Regions from separate parts of the Streptomyces clavuligerus genome, predicted to be linked through region 2. Evidence: riboswitches for the same ligand, from Rfam matches in the RefSeq annotation. Region 2 holds a riboswitch; the other holds the start of a gene.
The links. Region 2 has a riboswitch for cobalamin ahead of CRV15_RS32630 (CoA-acylating methylmalonate-semialdehyde dehydrogenase). Riboswitches for the same ligand answer to the same signal wherever they lie in the genome.
Positions count from the first base shown of each region.

Region 1: another riboswitch for cobalamin. It lies ahead of CRV15_RS22940 (cobalamin biosynthesis protein); the one in region 2 lies ahead of CRV15_RS32630 (CoA-acylating methylmalonate-semialdehyde dehydrogenase).

Region 1 covers NZ_CP027858.1:5,441,998-5,449,014, reverse strand. Annotated here, with positions in the region: gene CRV15_RS22955 (class II aldolase/adducin family protein) at 91-753, opposite strand; gene CRV15_RS22950 (inorganic phosphate transporter) at 1,035-2,297, shown strand; gene CRV15_RS22945 (hypothetical protein) at 2,311-2,532, shown strand; cobalamin riboswitch at 2,640-2,775, shown strand; gene CRV15_RS22940 (cobalamin biosynthesis protein) at 2,883-3,857, shown strand; gene CRV15_RS22935 (cobyric acid synthase) at 3,854-5,425, shown strand; gene CRV15_RS22930 (putative cobaltochelatase) at 5,422-7,017, shown strand, end outside.
Region 2 covers NZ_CP027859.1:999,859-1,006,875, forward strand. Annotated here, with positions in the region: gene CRV15_RS32620 (enoyl-CoA hydratase/isomerase family protein) at 1-50, opposite strand, end outside; gene CRV15_RS32625 (acyl-CoA dehydrogenase family protein) at 47-1,195, opposite strand; gene CRV15_RS32630 (CoA-acylating methylmalonate-semialdehyde dehydrogenase) at 1,202-2,725, opposite strand; cobalamin riboswitch at 2,961-3,134, opposite strand; gene CRV15_RS32635 (TetR/AcrR family transcriptional regulator) at 3,606-4,199, opposite strand; gene CRV15_RS32640 (MFS transporter) at 4,297-5,724, shown strand; gene CRV15_RS32645 (FAD-dependent monooxygenase) at 5,727-6,914, shown strand.

The DNA.
Region 1 (7,017 bases), on a different replicon from region 2:
CCGCCGGGGGGAGAGTGCCCTGCGCCGCCGTCCCGCGGGACGGCGGCGTCCCGCCCCGGGGGGAGCGCGCGGCCCCTCTGGGGCCGGAGGTCAGCCCGGCTGGCCGTATGTCGAGAGTTTGGACGCGGTCTCCGCGAGCTGCGCGGAGGTGAGGAGCGTCGGGGTGCGGCCCGGGAGGGAGGAGGCGAGGAGCCAGAGGTGGCACATCCATTCGAGCTGGGCCGTGTGGTCGTAGGCCCGGTCGAGGGTGTCGGCGTACACGACCGTCCCGTGATTCCTCAGCAGCGCGGCCGTCCGCCCCTCCAGCGCCCCCGCCAGGTTCCGCGCCAGCTCCTCCGTCCCGTAGAGCGCGTACTCCGCCACCCGCACCGGCCCGCCGAGCGCGGCGGTCATGTAGTGGATCGCGGGCAGCTCCCGCACCAGCGTGGAGACGGCCGTGGCGTGCACGGCGTGGGTGTGGACGACGGCGCGCGCCCCGGTGTGGCGGTAGACCTCCAGATGGAGCGGCAGCTCACTCGTGGGTCCGAGCGTGCCGAGCACCTGCCGTCCGTCGAGGTCGACGCCCACGACGTCGTCCGGGGAGAGCCGGTCGTAGGGCACCCCGCTGGGGGTGACCAGGATCAGTTCGCCGAGCCGGGCCGAGACATTGCCCGATGTGCCCACCACCAGGCCCTCGGCGGCGGTCCTGCGGGCGGTGTCCACCACGGCCCGCCAGGTCGTGTCGATCGCGTCCTGCCGCACGTAATCGGTCATGTGAACGATCCTGTCAGCATCGGGCGCCCGACTACAGAGGGCGACCATCGGGAGACGCGAAACGGCTCACCCGGCAAAGCGGTCAGATCCTTGGAAAAGGTGATGAAAGCCACTTTGATCGGCGTCCATCCCGTCACAGAGGCCCATCCAGCCCCCCGAGAACGGAAGCGGAACCATGATCCTCAGTTGGATCAACCGGGATGCCCGCCTGAGTTCACCTTCCGTTCACTCAGGTTACCTACGTTCGCCGAGCCACTGACGTCCAAAGATTGCCTGGGTAAATGGAACACATCACGCTGCTGCTCGCGATTGTGATCGTGACGGCTCTCGTGTTCGATTTCACGAACGGTTTCCACGACACCGCCAACGCGATGGCGACGACCATCTCGACCGGCGCGATGAAGCCCAAAGCCGCGGTGGCCATGTCCGCCGTGCTCAACCTCGTCGGCGCGTTCATGTCCGTGGAGGTCGCCAAGACGATCTCCAGCGGCATGGTCGACGAGTCAGGCATCACACCAGAAGTGATCTTCGCGGCGCTCGTCGGCGCCATCCTCTGGAATCTCCTGACGTGGCTGGTCGGCCTGCCGTCCAGCTCCTCGCACGCCCTCATGGGCGGTCTGATCGGCGCGACCATAGCCTCGGTCGGCATCAGCGGCGTCAACGGCGGCACCGTCGTCACCAAGGTGCTGATCCCCGCCCTCGCGGCCCCCCTGGTGGCCGGTATCGGCGGTTACCTCGCCGCGAAGCTGACCTACAAGCTCGGCAAGAACATCGACGACAAGACCAGCGCCAAGGGCTACCGCGCGGGGCAGATCGCCTCGGCCGGCCTGGTCTCGCTCGCCCACGGCACCAACGACGCCCAGAAGACGATGGGCATCATCACGCTGGCCCTGGTCGCCGGCGATGTCCTCGCCCCCGGCTCCAACCCGCCCATGTGGGTCATCGTCTCCGCCGGTGTCGCGATCGCCCTCGGCACCTACCTCGGTGGCTGGCGCATCATCCGCACCATGGGCAAGGGCCTGACCGACCTCCAGCCGCAGCAGGGCTTCGCCGCCCAGACCAGCGCCGCGAGCGTCATCCTGGCCTCCTCGAACCTGGGCTTCTCGCTCTCCACCACCCACTCCTGCTCCGGCGCCGTCATGGGCTCGGGCCTCGGCCGCAAGGGCGGTGTGGTCCGCTGGTCCACCGCCACCCGGATGTTCGTCGCCTGGGGTCTGACCCTGCCGGCCGCCGGTCTGGTCGCCGCCCTCTCCGAGCTGGTCACCAAGCAGGGCCCCTGGGGCGTCGGTGTCGTCCTCGCCTTCCTGATCGGCTCCTCCGTCGCGATCTGGGTCTACTCCCGCCGCCAGGTCGTCGACCACACCAACGTGAACGAGGCCGAGACCGCCGAGGAGACGGACGCTCCCGGTGTGGTCACCACCGCCATGGCCGCCGTCACCCCGCCGCCCGCCGGTGTCGTCACCGGTCAGGACGGGTTCCAGAAGACCCCGGCCACCCCGGCCACCGCCCCCGACTCCGGCCCGGCCAGCCCGGCCGCGGTGTAAGGACAAGATCAGCATGAACATCGACTGGGTAGCCCTCGGCTCCGTCTTCGGCGTGAGCCTCCTGGCCACCGTGACCATCGCGGGCCTCTTCGTCCTCGGTCTCGTCGGCCTCAGCAAGCAGGAGATCGCCTCCGCGCAGGGCGGCTCGGCCGTCCTCGCCCGCACCAGCGCCTACCTCTGCTTCGCGCTCTGCGCCGTCGCGGTCAGCTTCGGGATCTACCTGATCGTCACCTGACGAGCGGCGCGACAGCCGAACGAAAAGGGCCGGGCATCCCCCAGGGACGCCCGGCCCTTCCGTGTGCCCGCGCACCCCGCCGTCGCAGGTCAACGGCAGGTTGACGGCTGTTCTCACAGCGTGGTGGACTGCCGGGGCCAATGGGCGGCAGCAGAGGAAGCCGGTGCGAATCCGGCGCGGTCCCGCCACTGTCACCGGGAACCCCCGGAAGCCAGGAACTCTCGCCGCCGATCACGTCGAACCAGGGCGCGGACACCCTGAGTGAGGACATATCGCCATGCCCGGCCCCGACCCCACCCCCGTCGCCCCGGCGGCCCTCTCGTGCGCCCCCGGAACCGGTGGCTGAGCCGGTGCGGGCCGAACGGATCTTCGTCTGCGGCGCCGCCGCGGGCATCGCCGCCGATCTGCTGCTGGGCGACCCCCGCCGGGGCCACCCCGTCGCCGCCTTCGGGCGGGCCGCCGGGGCCGTCGAGCGGGTGCTCTGGCGCGACCACCGCGGCTGGGGCGCCCTGCACACCGCCGTCTGCGCCGGGGGCACCGCCGCGGGCGCCGCGCTGCTGGCCCGGGGCGCGCGCCGCAGCCCGGCGCTCTCGCTGGCGCTGACCGCCGCCGTGACCTGGTCCGTCGTCGGCGGCACCACCCTGGGCCGGGAGGCCGGGACCATCGGTGCCGCGCTGGCCGAAGGGGACACCGAACGCGCCCGGGCGCGGCTGCCGCATCTGTGCGGCCGTGATCCGCAGGCCCTGGACGAGCGGGGGATGGCCCGCGCCGTGGTGGAGTCCGTGGCCGAGAACACCTCCGACGCCGTCGTCGGCGCGCTGGTGTGGGGCGCGCTCGGGGGTGTGCCCGGACTCGCCGCGTTCCGCGCGGTCAACACCCTGGACGCGATGGTCGGCCACCGCTCCCCCCGCTACCAGCGCTTCGGCTGGGCCTCGGCCCGGCTGGACGATCTCGCGGGCTGGCCGGGGGCCCGGCTGACGGCCGCCCTCGCGGTGCTCGCGGGCGACGACCCGAAGGGCGCCGTACGGGCCTGGCGGGCCGACGCCCACCGGCACCCCAGCCCCAACGCCGGACCGGTCGAGGCGGCCTTCGCGGGCGCCCTCGGCGTACGGCTCGGCGGGACCCTCGCGTACGGCGGGCGGGTGGAGCACCGCCCGGTGCTCAACGGCGGCGCGGGCCGCCCGGTGGAGATCGCGGACATCGAGCGCGCGGCCCGGCTCTCCCGGCGGGTGGGGCTGCTGGCGCTGGGGGTCAGCGCGGTGGGGCGGCTCGCCGCCGGACACATGCTGCGGACAGCGCGCGGGGGACGGGGAGGGACACGATGACCGGAGGCGGACTGCTCGTCGCGGGCACCACGTCCGACGCGGGCAAGAGCGTCGTCACCGCGGGGATCTGCCGCTGGCTGGTGCGCCAGGGGCTGAAGGTGGCCCCCTTCAAGGGGCAGAACATGTCGCTCAACTCCTATGTGACCCGGGACGGCGCGGAGATCGGCCGGGCGCAGGCGATGCAGGCGCGGGCCGCCCGGGTGGAGCCGACCGCGCTGATGAACCCGGTCCTGCTCAAGCCCGGCGGGGACCGCACCAGCCAGGTCGTGCTGCTGGGCCGCCCGGTGGGCGAGATGGGCGCCCGGGGCTACTTCGGCTCCCCCCAGGCCCCCGGGGACTCCCCCGGACCGCTGCGCGGGGGCGGCCGGGAGGCCCTGTTCGGCACCGTCATGGAGTGCCTGGAGGAGTTGCGCGCCACCCATGACGCGGTGATCTGCGAGGGCGCGGGCAGCCCCGCCGAGATCAATCTGCGGCGTACGGACATCGTGAACATGGGCGTCGCCCGGGCCGCGCAACTGCCGGTGCTCGTCGTCGGCGACATCGACCGGGGCGGCGTCTTCGCCTCGTTCTTCGGCACCACGGCCCTGCTCACGGCCGAGGACCAGCGGCTGGTCTCCGGCTATCTCGTCAACAAGTTCCGCGGCGACGTGTCCCTCCTCGAACCGGGGCTCGACATGCTCCGGGGGCTGACCGGGCGGCCGACGTACGGGGTGCTGCCGTACGCGCACGGCCTCGGCATCGACGAGGAGGACGGGCTCCGGGTCTCGCTGCGGGGCGCGGTCCGCGAGTCCCGGCCGACCCCGCCGGCGGGCGAGGACGTGCTCCGGGTCGCGGTCTGCGCGGTGCCGCTGATGTCGAACTTCACCGACGTCGACGCGCTGGCCGCCGAGCCGGGCGTCGTCGTCCGCTTCGTCGACCGCCCGGAGGAGCTGGCCGACGCCGATCTGGTCGTCGTCCCCGGCACCCGGGGCACCGTCGGCGCCCTGCGGTGGCTGCGGGAGCGCGGACTCGCCCGGGAGCTGGCCCGCCGGGCCGCCGCGGGCCGTCCCGTGCTCGGCATCTGCGGCGGGTTCCAGCTCCTGGGCGAGCACATCGAGGACGGGATCGAGTCCCGCGCCGGGTCCGTGCCCGGTCTGGGGCTGCTGCCCGTACGGGTGCGCTTCCACGCCGGCAAGACGCTGGCCCGGCCGGTGGGCACCGCGCTCGGTGAGCGGGTGGAGGGGTACGAGATCCATCACGGTGTCGCCGACGTCCTGGGCGGCGAACCCTTCCTGGACGGCTGCCGGGTCGGCGCGGTGTGGGGCACCCACTGGCACGGCTCGCTGGAGAGCGACGGCTTCCGCCGGGAGTTCCTGCGGCGGGTCGCGGCGGACGCGGGGCGGCGTTTCGTCCCCGCGCCGGACACCTCGTTCGACGCGCTGCGCGAGGAACAGCTCGACCGGCTCGGCGATCTGATCGAAGAACACACGGACACGGACGCGCTGCTGCGGCTGATCGAGCAGGGCGCGCCCGCCGGACTTCCCTTTGTCGCGCCCGGAGCGCCCGAACTGGTCGAGGAGACCGCATGAGCACCCCGTACCCGTTCACCGCCGTCGTCGGCCAGGACGATCTGCGGCTGGCACTGCTGCTGAACGCCGTCTCCCCACGGGTCGGCGGGGTGCTGGTGCGCGGCGAGAAGGGAACGGCCAAGTCCACCGCCGTACGGGCCCTGGCGGCGCTGCTGCCGCCGGTGGAGACGGTGGCGGCGTGCCGGTTCTCCTGCGACCCCGCCGGGCCCGACCCGCTCTGTCCGGACGGTCCGCACGGCGCGGCCGACGGGGCCGGGGCACGGCCCGCGCGGATGGTGGAGCTGCCCGTCGGCGCCTCCGAGGACCGGCTGGTGGGCGCGCTGGACATCGAACGGGCGCTCGCGGAGGGCGTGAAGGCGTTCGAGCCGGGTCTGCTGGCCGACGCGCACCGGGGCATCCTCTATGTCGACGAGGTCAATCTGCTCCACGACCATCTCGTGGACGTCCTCCTGGACGCCGCCGCGATGGGGGCGTCCCATGTGGAGCGCGAAGGGGTATCCGTCCGGCACGCGGCGCGTTTTCTGCTGGTGGGGACGATGAACCCGGAGGAGGGCGAGCTGCGCCCGCAGCTCCTGGACCGGTTCGGGCTGACCGTCGAGGTCGCGGCCTCCCGGGAGCCCGATCAGCGGGTCGAGGTGGTGCGGCGGCGGATCGCGTACGAGGACGACCCGGCGGCGTTCGCCGAGCGCTGGGCCGGTGCCGAGGAGGAGTTGCGGGGCCGGATCACGGCCGCGCGGGAGCTGCTGCCCCGGGTGGTGCTGGGGGACGCGGTGCTGCGGCAGATCGCCGCGACCTGCGCCGCGTTCGAGGTGGACGGGATGCGCGCGGACATCGTGATGGCGCGGACCGCGACCGCGCTGGCCGCCTGGGCGGGGCGCACGGACGTGCTCCCCGAGGATGTCCGGCAGGCCGCGCTGCTGGCGCTCCCCCACCGGCGGCGGCGCAATCCGTTCGACGCGCCCGGCCTGGACGAGGAGAAGCTCGACCGGACGCTGGACGAGTTCGGCCCGCAGGAGTCAGAGGAGTCGCAGGACTCGCAGGAGCCGCAGGAGCCGCAGGACGACCCCGATCCCGACCCCGATCCCGATGGGGACGGTCCGGGTGACGGCGGCCCCGGCGGGGGCGGCGGCGGGGTGCCTCCGCAGGGCGGACCGGAGCAGCGGCAGGAGGCCCCGGAGCCGGAGCGGCCCGCCGGCGGCGGCGCCGACGGCGGCGGCGCCGACGGCGAGGAGAGCGGAGCGGTGGCGGGCGGCGGTGGACGCGAGCAGCGGCCCGTGGCGGCGGCCGAGCCCTTCCGTGCCCGGACGCTGAGCGTCCCCGGCATCGGCGAGGGCGCGGCGGGCCGCAGGTCCCGTTCCCGCTCCGAGCACGGGCGGACGACCGGGTCCCGGCGGCCCCGGGGCGCGCTGACCCGGCTGCATCTGGCGGCGACGGTACGGGCCGCCGCCCCGCACCAGCGGGCGCGCGGGCGCGGCGGCCCCGGGCTCGTGGTGCGGCGGGACGATCTGCGGCAGGCCGCCCGGGAGGGCCGCGAGTCCAATCTGGTGCTCTTCGTGGTGGACGCCTCCGGTTCGATGGCGGCCCGGCGGCGG
Region 2 (7,017 bases):
GCAGGTTCTGTGCGGCGGGCAGGGCCTGAGGGATGGGCGGGGCCGGTCATCCGAACGCCTCCGTCAGTCCACGGGCCACGATGACGCGCATGATCTCGTTCGTTCCTTCCAGAATCCGGTGGACCCTCAGGTCCCGGACGATCTTCTCGATGCCGTACTCGCTGAGGTAGCCGTAGCCGCCGTGGAGTTGGAGAGCGCGGTCGGCCACCGTGTAGCCGGTGTCGGTGGCGAACCGCTTCGCCATCGCGCAGAGGTACGGGGCCTGGGGGTCGCCCCGGTCGAGGGCCTGCGCCGCCTGCTGGACCAGGGCGCGGGCGGCGGCGAGTTCGGTCGCCATGTCGGCGAGCCGGAAGCGCAGCGCGTCGGCGTCGAGCAGACGGCGGCCGAACGCCTCCCGGTCGGCGAGGTGGGTGAGGCTGCGGTCCAGCGCGCTGCGGGCGCCGCCGAGGGAGCAGGCGGCGATGCCGAGACGGCCGCCGTTGAGGCCGTTCATGGCGATGCGGAAACCCTCGCCCTCCCGGCCGAGGAGCCGGTCGGCGGGCAGGCGTACGCCGTCGAGGACGACCTGCCGGGTGGGCTGGGCGTTCCAGCCCATCTTCCGCTCGTCGGGTCCGAAGCCGACACCGGGGTCGTCCTTCTCGACCAGGAACGCGGAGACTCCGGCGGCTCCCTCGCCGCCGGTACGGGCCATCACCACATACAGCTGGGAGGCGCCCGCGCCGGAGATGAACTGCTTGACGCCGCTGAGCACCCAGCCCTCCCCGTCGCGGACGGCGCGGGTGGCGAGGGCCGCCGCGTCCGATCCGGCGCCCGGTTCGGTCAGGCAGTAGCTGGCGAGGTCGTCCATGGAGCACAGCCGGGGCAGTCGGCGGTCGCGCTGGGCGGGGTCGCCGTAGTGGTCGATCATCCAGGCGACCATGTTGTGGATGGAGAGATAGCCCGCGATGGAGGGGCATCCGGTGGCCAGGGTCTCGAAGACGAGGACGCCGTCGGCGCGGCTGAGGCCGGAGCCGCCGGACTCCTCGCCGACATAGACGCCGCCGAGGCCGAGCCCCGCGGCCTTGCGGAGCACGTCGACGGGGAAGTGCTTGTCGCGGTCCCAGTCGAGGGCGTGGGGCGCCAGGTGGTCCTGGGCGAAGTCGAGGGTGGTCTCGACGAGGGCCTGCTGCTCCTCGGTGAGCAGTGTGGTGGTCATGGCGGGTCAGCCCATCGTGGGGATGGTGAAGCTGGCGCCCTCCTTGACCCCGGAGGGCCAGCGGGAGGTGACCGTCTTCGTCCGGGTGTAAAAACGGATGGCGTCCGGTCCGTGCTGGTTGAGATCGCCGAAGCCGGAGCGCTTCCAGCCGCCGAAGGTGTGGTAGGCGACCGGGACCGGGATGGGCACGTTGACGCCGACCATGCCGGTGTCGACACGGCGGGTGAAGTCCCGGGCGGTGTCCCCGTCCCGGGTGAAGATGGCCACGCCGTTGCCGTAGAGGTGTTCGCTGGGCAGCCGCAGGGCCTCCTCGTAGTCGGCGGCGCGGACCACGCACAGGACCGGCCCGAAGATCTCCTCACGGTGGATGGCCATGGCGGGGGTGACCCGGTCGAAGAGAGTCGCACCGGCGAAGAAGCCGTTCTCATGGCCGGGCAGGACGAAGTCCCGCCCGTCGACCACGAGCTCCGCGCCCTCCTCGACCCCGAGGTCCACATAGCGGCGGACCCGTTCGACGGCGTCCGGGCCGACCAGCGGGCCGAAGTCCGCCTCCGGGTCGTCGCTGCGGCCGATCCGCAGCGCGGAGACGCGTTCCTTGAGACGGGCGACGAGCGCGTCGGCGGTCTCCTCGCCCACGGGGACGGCGACGGAGACCGCCATGCAGCGTTCCCCCGCCGAGCCGTATCCGGCGCCGATCAGGGCGTCCACGGCCTGGTCGAGGTCGGCGTCCGCCATGACGACCATGTGGTTCTTGGCGCCGCCGAAGCACTGGGCGCGCTTGCCGTGGGCGGCGGCGGTGGCGTAGACGTGCGCGGCGACGGGGGTGGAGCCCACGAAGCCGAGGGCGGCGACGCGGGGGTCCTCGACGAGGGTGTCCACGGCCTGTCGGTCGCCGTTGACGACATTGAGCACCCCGGGCGGCAGCCCGGCCTCAAGGAAGAGTTCGGCGAGCCGCAGCGGGACGGACGGATCGCGTTCGGAGGGCTTGAGGATGAAGGCGTTCCCGCAGGCGAGGGCCGGTGCGGCCTTCCAGAGGGGGATCATCGCGGGGAAGTTGAACGGGGTGATGCCCGCGACGACGCCGAGCGGGGAGCGCAGGGAGTGGACGTCGATGCCGCCGCCCGCGTTGTCGGTGAACTCCCCCTTGAGGAGATGCGGGATACCGGCGGCGAACTCCACGACCTCCAGTCCGCGCTGGATGTCGCCGTGCGCGTCGGCGATCGTCTTGCCGTGCTCGGAGGAGAGCAGCCGGGCCAGGGTGTCCTTCTCCTCCTCGACCAGCCGGAGGAAGCGGAGGAGGACCCGGGCCCGGCGCTGCGGGTTCCAGCCGCCCCACTCGCGCTGTGCGCGGACCGCGTCGGCGATGGCCGCCCTGGTCTCGTCCCGGCCGGCGAGGGGTACCCGCGCCTGGACCTCCCCGGTGTTGGGGTCGTACACGTCGGCATGCTCCCCGGAGGTGCCCGGGACGGCCTTGCCGCCGATGAAGTGGGTCAGTTCGCGCACGGTGGCGCGGTCGGACGCTCGGACCATGTCTGCCTGCTCTCGTCAGGTGATCCGGATGGCGCGCCGTCCGGCGGGCACGCGGACACGGTGGTGTCCGCGTGCGGGGGGCGGCGCGAGAGCGCGTATGGCGGGGAGCCGTCAGGCGGCGGACCGTCGGCAGCGGGCCGCCGGGAGACGCACCGGTGTACGGACGTCCGGAGCGGGGCTGCCGGGATCGTGGAGGCGCGGCGGTGCCATGCGTGTCAGCTCCATCCTCGTGGACAACACGGAACATCCCGCGGCCGGTATCCTGACTCCCGGATCAGCGCGCGCCGTCCGCCTTCCCGACGTCCAACTCGTCAGTGGCGTAACGCTCGACGGCATACTCCCCGGTCACAGTGGCGGGACCGTGCCGGAATCACACCGGCTTCCCTGCACCGCGGGCCTTGCTCGCGACTATATAGTTGGACGTCCTAGTAAATCCAGTGTGCGATCCGTCCGGCCGTCGTTCTTTCCGTCGCCGTCGCCGTCGCCGTCGCCGTCGCCGTCGCCGTCGCCGTCGCCGTCGCCGTCGCCGTCGCCGTCGCCGCGGCGTGGATCTCGGCGCGGCCCGCCGGGCGGAACGGCGGCGGTCTGGCACGGCCCGCGCGTTCCGGGCCTGCGTGACTTCTGTCTGGCGGGCGGCTGGGCTGTCCGCAGGGTCCCGCCGTGCGGGGCTGCCCGGGCGGCGGGCCCGGCTCCCGGGCAGCGGCGGCCTCGCCCCGGTCGCCGGCAGGGGAGAGTGCGTCGCCCGGTACATCTGCCGTGAGGACGGCGAGGGATGCACGACCACGCTGGGCGGCACCCGCCCGCCGCCGACCCTCATCACCGTTCCTGTGGGCCCTCGCCCACCTCGCGCCAACCGCGTGGAAGGCTGATCCGCTGCCCCTCAGTCAGATGACCGGTCCCCGTCGGCGGGGCGGACCAGCGGGAGGAAGATCGTGTCGACGATCTCCTCGATCACCTCGGGGGCGACCGGACGCAGCGTCATCATCGTCTCGCCCCGCAGCAGGTCGAAGGGGAGCGCGGCGATCCGCGGTGTGAGCCTGGACGGGTCGATCTCGCCGCGCGCGATGGCGCGCTCCATGATCTCATCGCGTCCGGAGCGGCGTCCGGCGATGATCATTTCGCGCAGTTCGGTGAAGCTGGTCTCGGTCTCGGCGAAGTATCCGGCGAGCAGCAGGCTGAGCTGGGCGAGGACCGGGCCCTGCCGCTCGCTGGCCCCGGTGAGCGTGGCGATCAGGTCGCCGCGCAGGGACCCGGTGTCGGCCGGGACGGTCAACTGGGTGACGTTGCGGCGGACGACGGCCGCCTCCACCAGCTTCCGCTTGTCCGCCCAGCGCCGGTAGAGCACCGGTTTGCTGGTGCCCGCGCGCCGGGCGACGGAGTCGGTGGTGAGGTTCGTGTAGCCCCGCTCGTTCAGCTCGTCCCAGGCCGCGTCGAGGATCGCCGCCTCAAGCGCTTCGCCGCGCCGTCGTCCCACAACTCTCCTTGGAGCCTTTGACGTTTCTTGTCGGGGCACTCTACTGTCGAGATAAGAAACCTGCACGTATCTTATAGATCGAGGGGGCGTCGTCGTCATGCAGTCCTCAACACGGCAGAGCGGGACCGGAAGCACGGACGCCAGAGCGAACGGGCGGCTCATCGGCCTGGTGACCGTCCTGGTCCTGGTGAACTTCGTGGTCGACTCGGCCATCACCGCGCCCCTCGTCGTCCTCCCGGAGATGCTCGACCACTTCGGCACCGACCAGGCGGCATGGCTCAACGCCACCGCCATGCTGGCGGGCGTCATGTGGGCGCCCCTGCTCGGCAGGAGCGCCGACATCCACGGCAGGCGCAAGGTGCTCGTACTCACCCTGCTGCTGAGCTGCGCGGGCGCCCTGGTCTGCGCCGTGGCCCCCGGGCTCTGGCTGTTCGTGCCGGGGCGCATGCTCCAGGGCGCCTCCCTCGCCGCGATCTTCCTCTCCGTCGCCATCGTGCGCGGGGCCTGCGCGCCCCGTACCGCGATGATCGCCGTCGGCGTCGTGACCTCCGGCTCCGCGGTGCTCAACATCGCGTCCCGCTTCCTGATCGAGGAACTGGCCTCGGAGTTCGGCTTCCAGGTGCTGTTCCTCGTCTCGGCCGCCGTCGCGGTCGCGATGGCCGGGTGCGTGCACAAGGTCGTTCCCGAGTCCCCGGCCGGAGCACCGGGCAGGATCGACTTCGGCGGCGCCCTCCTCCTCGGCGCGGGACTCGGCGGGGTCCTCGGCTATGTCAGCCTCGGCTCCGACTTCGGCTGGCTCGCCGTCGGCCCGCTGGCCCTCCTCGCCGTCGGCGTCACGGCCTCGGCCCGGTGGTTCCTGGTGTCGAGCCGAAAACCCGACCCCCTGATCGACGTCAAGGACCTCCACGGCCCCCTGGCGCTCCTGCTCCTCGTCGTCTTCCTCGCCGCCGGCTCGTACCAGAGCATGCTCCAGCTCATCCCCCTCATCGGCGATGTCTCCTCGGACCAGGGGCTCGGCTACGGCCTCGCCGACCGGGGATCGACGGCCCTGCTCCTCGCCGCGCCCGGACTCGGCGTCACCCTCGGCGGCCCGGCCGCCGGCTGGCTCGCCGCCCGCGTCGGACCGGCCCCGACCCTGGCCGGGGCGGTGACCCTCGGCACGGTGGTCACCCTCGGGATGTTCCTCGGGGTCTCCCGCCTTCCCGCCGCGCTCTGCTGCGCCTTCCTGCTGGGGGTCACCGTGGGAGCGCTCGGCACCTCCGGGTTCAACATGGCGGGCGGCCTCGCACCCCCCGAACGCCAGGGCATCGTCTCCAGCCTGGTCATGGTGATGGTCTCGATCGGTTCCGTCGCCCTGAACTTCGTGGGCGCCGCCGTCCTCGCCTCGACCGCCGTCGTCATCGACGGCGAGACGGTCAACTCCGCCACCGGGGTCCTCAGCTGTATCGCCATCGCGTCCGGCGCCTTCACCCTCGCCGCCGTGCTGGCCGCCCTGCTCGCACGCACCACCTGGATGAAGGATTGAGGATGGACAGGAGAACAGCACCCATGGGTACGGTCCTGATTTCCGGCGCGGGTATCGCCGGGCCCGCCGTCGCGTTCTGGCTGAACCGGTATGGATTCGCGGTGACGGTGGTGGAGAAGGCCAGCACCGTGCGGGACGGCGGATATCCGGTCGACGTACGGGGCACCGCCGTGGAGGTGGCCCGCCGGACGGGAATCCTGCCGGCCCTCCGGGAGGCCCATATCGAGACCCGTCGGCTGACCTTCCTCCACGCCGACGGCCGCGAGGTCGCGGCCGTCCATCCACAGGCCGTGGCCGGTGGCGTCGAGGGACACGACGTCGAACTGCCGCGCGGGCGTCTCATGGAGATCCTGTACGGGACCGTCCGCGACGACGTGGAGTTCAGGTACGGCGACTCCATCGACACCCTCACCGAGGACGGGCACGGTGTCGACGTCGTCTTCCGCAGCGGCGCCCAACGCCGCTTCGACCTGGTCGTGGGCGCGGACGGGCTGCACTCGCACACCCGGAGGCTCGTCTTCGGCCCCGAGCGGCGGTTCCACCGCTATCTCGGCCACTGCTTCACCGTCTTCACCCTGCCCAACACCTGGGGGTTCTCCCACGAGGGACTCATCTGGAACACCCCGGGACGGGCCGCCGCGCTCTACGCAGTCGAGGACAGCGACCAGTTGTACGCCTTCCTCACCTTCGCCCACCCCGACCCGCCGGAGCGCCTCCGCGACCCCCGTGACCTCGTGGCCACCACCTTCGCCCACGACGGCTGGAACATCCCCGCCATGGTCGCCGCCCTGCGCCGCGCGGACGACCCTTTCTTCGACACCGTGAGCCAGATCCATATGCCCCGCTGGTCCCGGGGCCGCGTCGCGCTCGTCGGCGACGCCGCCCACGCCCCGTCGTTCCTGACCGGCCAGGGCACCAGCCTCGCCCTGGTCGGCGCTTTCATGCTCGCCCGTTCCCTGGCCGAGCACCGCGACCACGCCAGGGCCTTCGCCACCTATGAACGCGCCATCCGCTCATTTGTCGAACTGAACCAGGCCGAGGTCGGCGCGGGCGCCGCCGCGCTCTTTCCCACCACCGCCGAAGCCCTGGAACAACGCAACGACCGACTTCGCGGCCTCACCACCCTGCCCCCGGCAGCCGCGCGCCCGGCCCACACCGCCCTCACCCTGCCGGGGTCGCCGCCCGCGTGAGGGGGGGGCTGGGGTCGGGGGCGGGTGGCGCCGGTCCGTGGGCGGACGCGCCGGACGAAGGTGTCGTTCGACGGACTTCGAAGAAGCCGCCTGGCTACCATGT